Regions from separate parts of the Streptomyces sp. NPDC029296 genome, predicted to be linked through region 2. Evidence: predicted binding sites of a transcription regulator. Region 2 holds the regulator's gene; the other holds the start of a gene.
The links. Region 2 encodes HrcA, which represses chaperone genes, less so after heat shock. Its sites were predicted from a motif close to TTNGCACTCNGNNNNNCNGAGTGCNAA; they were not measured.
Positions count from the first base shown of each region.

Region 1 (3,504 bases), on a different contig from region 2:
GAGGCGATGGAGGCGGCGTTCTCCAGGGCGGAGCGGGTGACCTTGACCGGGTCGATGACGCCGGCCTTGATCAGGTCGCCGTACTCGCCGGTGGCGGCGTTGTAGCCCTGGCCCTTGTCCAGGTCCTTGACCTTGGACACGATGACGTAGCCCTCCTGGCCGGCGTTCTCGCCGATCCAGCGCAGCGGCTCCACCACGGCGTTGCGGACCACGGCGACACCGGTGGCCTCGTCGCCGGTCTTGTCGAGGTTGCCCTCGAGGACCTTGGAGGCGTGGACCAGAGCGGAGCCACCACCGGAGACGATGCCCTCCTCGACCGCGGCGCGGGTCGCGGAGATGGCGTCCTCCAGACGGTGCTTCTTCTCCTTCAGCTCCACCTCGGTGGCGGCGCCGACCTTGATCACGCACACGCCGCCGGCCAGCTTCGCGAGGCGCTCCTGGAGCTTCTCGCGGTCCCAGTCGGAGTCGGTGTTCTCGATCTCGGCCTTGATCTGGGCGACGCGGCCCTGCACGTCCTCGGACTTGCCGGCGCCGTCGACGATCGTGGTGTCGTCCTTGGTGACGGTGATGCGGCGGGCGGAGCCGAGCACGTCGAGGCCGACCTGGTCGAGCTTGAGGCCGACCTCCTCGGAGATGACGGTGGCGCCGGTGAGGACGGCCATGTCCTGGAGCATCGCCTTACGGCGGTCGCCGAAGCCGGGGGCCTTCACCGCGACGGCGTTGAAGGTGCCGCGGATCTTGTTGACGACCAGGGTCGACAGGGCCTCGCCCTCGACGTCCTCGGCGACGATCAGCAGCGGCTTGGAGGAGCCGGCCTGGATGACCTTCTCCAGCAGCGGCAGGAGGTCCGTGATGGCGGAGATCTTGCCCTGCGTGAGGAGGATGTACGGCTCGTCGAGGACGGCCTCCATGCGCTCCTGGTCCGTCACGAAGTACGGCGACAGGTAGCCCTTGTCGAAGGCCATGCCCTCGGTGAAGTCCAGCTCCAGACCGAAGGTGTTGGACTCCTCGACGGTGATGACACCGTCCTTGCCGACCTTGTCCATCGCCTCGGCGATCAGCTCGCCGACCTGCTGGTCCTGGGCGGACAGCGCGGCGACGGCGGCGATGTCGGACTTCTCGTCGATCGGGCGCGCGGTGGCGAGCAGCTCGTCGGAGACGGCCTTGACCGCGGCGTCGATGCCCTTCTTCAGGGCGGCCGGGGAGGCACCGGCGGCGACGTTCTTCAGGCCCTCGCGGACGAGCGCCTGGGCGAGCACGGTGGCGGTGGTGGTGCCGTCACCCGCGATGTCGTTGGTCTTGGTCGCCACCTCCTTCACCAGCTGGGCACCGAGGTTCTCGTACGGGTCCTCGATCTCCACCTCGCGGGCGATCGTGACACCGTCGTTGGTGATGGTGGGGGCGCCGAACTTCTTGTCGATGACGACGTTGCGGCCGCGGGGGCCGATCGTCACCTTGACGGTGTCGGCAAGCTTGTTGACGCCGCGCTCAAGGGCGCGACGGGCGTCCTCGTCGAACTTCAGGATCTTCGCCATGACAGCGGGAGCCCTCTCGGAAATCTGTAGGTGAAAAACGCCGCGCCCCGGGCGCCCGGCTTCTGTTCGATCGCGGGGGCCAGGGGCGCAGCTCAAGCGGAGAGTTGCTTGAGGTGATTACTTCTCGATGATCGCGAGCACGTCGCGAGCCGAGAGGACGAGGTACTCGTCGCCGTTGTACTTCACCTCGGTGCCGCCGTACTTGCTGTAGAGGACGACGTCGCCGACCTTGACGTCGAGCGGAAGCCGCTCGCCGTTCTCGAACCGGCCCGGGCCCACGGCGAGGACGGCGCCCTCCTGGGGCTTCTCCTTCGCGGTGTCCGGGATGACCAGGCCAGAGGCCGTGGTCTGCTCGGCGTCCAGCGGCTGGACCACGATGCGGTCCTCGAGCGGCTTGATGGCAACCTTGGAGCTGGCGGTCGTCACGATCCGACCTCCCCCTTCGGAGATCTCACGGGGTTAACTGTCTGAGGTGGCGACCAGGTCGATCCGTCGTCGCGGGTGCCGGACCTGCCCGTCGCGTTTGTTGGCACTCTCACCTGCGGAGTGCCAGAGCCGAGACTATGACCGTGGTTAGCACTCGGTCAAGCGGAGTGCCAATGCCGCGCGGCGCGGCGGCGGTGAATCGGCCGTCCCGGCGTTGACCGGCGGGCCGTCCCGTACGGAAAAAGAGTCAGAGGTAGTCCTCGAGACGGGCCACCGTCAGGCCCCGCTCCCGCGCCGCTCTGAGGACCCGTGCCGTGCCTTCGCGCAGGGGGACGCCCGCCGGCTCGCCGGGGCCCACACGGACGATGTCGCCCGGGCCGAGGGGGCGGGTGAGGCCGGCCGGGGTGAGGGCCGTGCGCCACAGGACGATCGCGGAGATGCCGCAGTCGGCCGCGGCGCGCCGGGTGGCGGGGTCGTGGGCGCCGTAGGACGGGCGGAACAGGCGGGGGCGGGCGCGGAGGCGGTCCTGCCGGCCGCAGATCTCGGCGCGCCGGCCGGCGTACGGCGGTCCGGCCGGGGCCCGGTGGCCCGTGCCGTGGTTCCCGATGCCGGCGCCGAGGGCGCGCAGGCGGGTGACGCGGCGGTCACCGGGGGCGGCGGCGCCGGCGAGGAACAGGGTGATCGGGAGCCGCAGTTCGCGGACCATGTCGGCGAAGCGGGGGTCGTCTTCGGCGCCGTCGTCGTAGGTGAGGAAGACCACCGGGTCGCGGGTGGGGACGTGGTCCACGACGGGAGGCAGGGCGGCTCCCCGGTACGCGGCCGGCGGGCGGGCCGGGTGGACCGGGGAGCGGGCGAGGGGGCGGGCCAGGCCCCGGTGCCGGTGGTTCCGGCCGTCGGCGGTGGTGTGCGGGCGCACCCCCGCGGCGGCCTTCCTGCCGAGGCGTTCGATGGGGTCGACGGACTGGGCGCAGCCTGCGAGGAGCAGGGCCGCGGCGAGGGCCGCGGCCGGGCCCCGCGGGCGCCTCACAGGTAGTCCTCCAGCCGGGCGACGGCGTAGCCCTCGCGGGTGACCTTGTCCAGGAAGCGCCGCATGTCGTCCACCATGGTGCCGTTCCAGTCGTCCCGGCCGCGGAAGTGGGTGAGGACGATGTCGCCGGGGTGCAGGCGGCGGTCCCAGTCGCGGTACTCCCAGTGGTCGACGAAGACCTCCTCGTCCCAGATGGGCGCGTACTCGATGCCGCAGTCCCTGGCGGCGCGCAGGGTGTCGCCGTTGTAGTTGCCGTAGGGCGGCCGGAAGACGGTGGGCGCCTTGCCGAACTGCTTCTTCATGACGGTCTGCATGCCGCAGATCTCGTCCCGCTGCTCCTCGTAGGACAGGCCGGGCAGGTAGGGGTGGGTGAGGGTGTGGTTGTTGAGGGTGACGCCCTGGGCCTGCATCCGGCGGAAGTAGCCGTAGTCGTCCTCGATGACGTAGTTGCTGAGGAACGCGGTGTACGGAACCTTCAGCTCGCTCATCATGCGCAGGAACGCCGGGTCCTTCTCG
Region 1 is NZ_JBVHXT010000002.1:68,077-71,580, forward strand. Features, by position in the region: gene groL (chaperonin GroEL) at 1-1,535, opposite strand, end outside; gene groES (co-chaperone GroES) at 1,653-1,961, opposite strand; gene ACZ4W9_RS01760 (polysaccharide deacetylase family protein) at 2,209-2,988, opposite strand; gene ACZ4W9_RS01765 (polysaccharide deacetylase family protein) at 2,985-3,504, opposite strand, start outside.
Region 1: groES (co-chaperone GroES) is a predicted target of HrcA. The motif match lies at 2,109-2,135, and genes of this name have one in related genera.

Region 2 (3,504 bases):
AACCGGCGGCGAGGAACCCGAGGCCACCGGCCTCGGAGACGGCGGCGGCGAGCTGCGGGACGGAGACTCCGCCCGCCATGGGGGCCTGCACGATCGGGAGGGGGAAGAGATCGGTCAGCGCGGAGGACATGACGGCATGGTGTCACGTCCCCCGGCCCGCCCCGCATCCGGGCGCCCCCGGCGCACACCGGGGGCACCCTCGTGGTTCAGCGCCCGTCGAAGGCGTCCTTCAGCCGCGAGAACAGTCCCCGCCGCCCCGGCTGCCGTGCCTGCCCGGGGGACGGCCCCCGGGCCCCCGGCCGCCGCCCGCGGCCGGCCTCACCGCCCGTTGAAGGCGTCCTTCAGCCGCGAGAACAGTCCCTGCTGCCCCGGCTGGAACTGGCCCTGGGGGCGTTCCTCGCCGCGGAGCTTGGCCAGCTCGCGGAGCAGGCGTTCCTGCTCGGGGTCCAGCTTGGTCGGGGTCTGCACCTCGACGTGCACGATCAGGTCGCCCCGGCCGCCGCCGCGCAGATGGGTGACACCGCGGTCGTGCAGCGGGATCGACTGGCCGGACTGGGTGCCGGGCCGGATGTCGACCTCCTCCATGCCGTCCAGGGTCTCCAGCGGCACCTTGGTGCCGAGCGCCGCGGCGGTCATCGGGATGGTGACCGTGCAGTGCAGGTCGTCGCCGCGTCGCTGGAAGGTCGGGTGCGGCAGCTCGTGGATCTCCACGTACAGGTCGCCGGCCGGGCCGCCGCCGGGGCCGACCTCGCCCTCGCCCGCGAGCTGGATCCGGGTGCCGTTGTCGACACCGGCCGGGATCTTCACGGTGAGCGTGCGGCGGGAGCGGACGCGGCCGTCGCCCGCGCACTCCGGGCACGGGGTCGGCACGACCGTGCCGAAGCCCTGGCACTGCGGGCACGGCCGGGAGGTCATGACCTGGCCCAGGAAGGACCGGGTGACCTGCGAGACCTCGCCCCGGCCGCGGCACATGTCACACGTCTGGGGGGACGTGCCCGGGGCCGCGCCCTCGCCGTTGCAGGTGGTGCAGACGACGGCGGTGTCGACCTGGATGTCCTTGGTCGTCCCGAAGGCCGCCTCGTCCAGCTCGACCTCGATCCGGATCATCGCGTCCTGGCCGCGCCGGGTGCGCGAGCGCGGCCCGCGCTGCGACGCCGTGCCGAAGAACGCGTCCATGATGTCGGAGAAGTTGCCGAAGCCGCCGGCCCCGAAGCCGCCCGCGCCGGCGCCGCCGGACTGCGAGAGAGGGTCGCCGCCGAGGTCGTAGACCTGCTTCTTCTGCGGGTCCGACAGCACCTCGTAAGCGGCGTTGATCTCCTTGAACCGCTCCTGGGTCTTCGGATCCGGGTTGACGTCCGGGTGCAGCTCGCGCGCGAGCCGGCGGAACGCCTTCTTGATCTCATCCTGCGACGCGTCGCGGCGCACGCCGAGAACGGCGTAGTAGTCCGTGGCCACTTACGACTCCGCCAGGATCTGTCCGACGTACCGTGCCACTGCGCGTACCGCTCCCATCGTTCCCGGGTAGTCCATGCGGGTCGGTCCGACCACGCCGAGCTTGGCAACCGCCTCGCCGCCCGAACCGTAGCCGACCGACACGACGGAGGTGGAGTTGAGTCCCTCGTGGGCGTTCTCGTGCCCGATACGCACGGTCACGCCCGGTTCCTTCGCCTCGCCGAGGAGCTTGAGGAGCACGACCTGCTCCTCCAGTGCCTCCAGGACGGGCCGGATCGTGAGGGGGAAATCGTGCCCGAAGCGGGTGAGATTGGCGGTGCCGCCGATCATCAGCCGCTCCTCGTTCTCCTCGACCAGTGTCTCCAGCAGCGTGGAGAGCACCATGGAGACCGTACCGCGGTCCTCTGGCTCGAAGGCGTCCGGCAGGTCCTCGACCAGCCTCGGCACGTCCGTGAACCGGCGGCCCGCGACCCTGCTGTTCAGCCGGGCCCGCAGGTCCGCCAGCGAGGCCTCGCCGAACGGGGCCGGGCAGTCGACCATACGCTGCTCGACCCGGCCGGTGTCGGTGATCAGCACGAGCATCACGCGCGCCGGGGCGAGCGAGAGCAGCTCGACGTGCCGGACCGTGGACCGGGTGAGCGACGGGTACTGCACGACGGCGACCTGCCGGGTCAGCTGCGCGAGCAGCCGCACCGTGCGGGCCACGACGTCGTCGAGGTCGACGGCGCCCTCCAGGAAGTTCTGGATCGCCCGCCGTTCGGGCGCGGTCATCGGCTTGACGCCCGCGAGCTTGTCGACGAACAGGCGGTAGCCCTTGTCGGTGGGGATGCGCCCCGCGCTGGTGTGCGGCTGCGCGATGTACCCCTCGTCCTCCAGGGCCGCCATGTCGTTGCGGACCGTGGCCGGGGAGACGCCGAGGTTGTGCCGCTCGGTGAGCGCCTTGGAACCGACCGGCTCCTCGGTGCCCACGTAGTCCTGGACGATGGCGCGCAGCACCTGAAGCCTGCGTTCACTCAGCATGCGCGCGCACCTCCAGCACGTCGTCCGTCGTCATCGGGTCGTCCCCCTGGCACTCTTCCCACACGAGTGCCAGCATTCCCCGGCCCAGTGTACGGCCGTCCGGTGCACACCGGGCAAGGTCGGGCCGCCGTACCGGCTCCTACCGCTAGCGTCGCTGGTATGACCGTGACTTGGGAAGAGCTGGGGTGGCAACGGCTGGCGGCCGGGGTGGGGCGGTGCCGGCTGCCGGGCTGGGACTGCACGGCGGGGCTGGTCGTGGGCGAGGGGACGGCGCTGCTCGTGGACGCCGGTTCGAGCCTGGCGGAGGGGGCCCGGCTGCGGGCGGGGGCGGAGGAACTGGCGGGCGGCCGTGTGACCCATCTCGCGCTCACCCACCCCCATTTCGACCATGTGTTCGGCGCCGCGGTGTTCGCCGGCGCGGAGGTGTACGGCGCGGTCGGGCTGGACGCCGCGCTCGCGTCCGGGCGGGCGGAACTGCGGCTGGACGCGGTGCGCCACGGGCTGCCGGTGGCCGACGCCGACGAGGCGGTGGACGCGCTGGTCGCGCCCCGGCACCCGGTGTCCGGCGAGTGGACGCTCGACCTCGGAGACGGCCGCCAGGCGCTGCTGGCCAACGTGGGCCCGGGCCACACCGCCCACGACCTCGCGGTCCTGGTCCCGGGCACCCCGGAGATCGTCTTCTGCGGCGACCTGGTTGAGGAGTCCGGCGAGCCCCAGGCCGGCCCGGACGCGGTCCCCGCCCGCTGGCCGGACGCCCTGGACCGGCTGCTGGCGCTCGGCGGCGAGGACGCGGTGTACGTGCCCGGCCACGGGGCGGTGGTGGACGCGGCGTTCGTACGACGTCAACGGGACGAGCTGGCGGCGCGGTTCGGCGTGATCTGAACGGCGTCTCCGCCCGGATTCCGGCGTGTCGCGCTTGCCGCCGCGAGGCTTCTCCTATCGTCATCCGAATGCGCCAGTACTCGCCCGATCTGACCCCTCCCTGGAAGAAGAAGCCGCAGCCGGTACCGGAGGTCGCCGCCGAACCGGGCC
Region 2 is NZ_JBVHXT010000040.1:69,627-73,130, forward strand. Features, by position in the region: gene ACZ4W9_RS30580 (nitronate monooxygenase) at 1-130, opposite strand, end outside; gene dnaJ (molecular chaperone DnaJ) at 319-1,455, opposite strand; gene hrcA (heat-inducible transcriptional repressor HrcA) at 1,456-2,472, opposite strand; gene ACZ4W9_RS30595 (MBL fold metallo-hydrolase) at 2,632-3,354, shown strand; gene ACZ4W9_RS30600 (DUF3097 domain-containing protein) at 3,423-3,504, shown strand, end outside.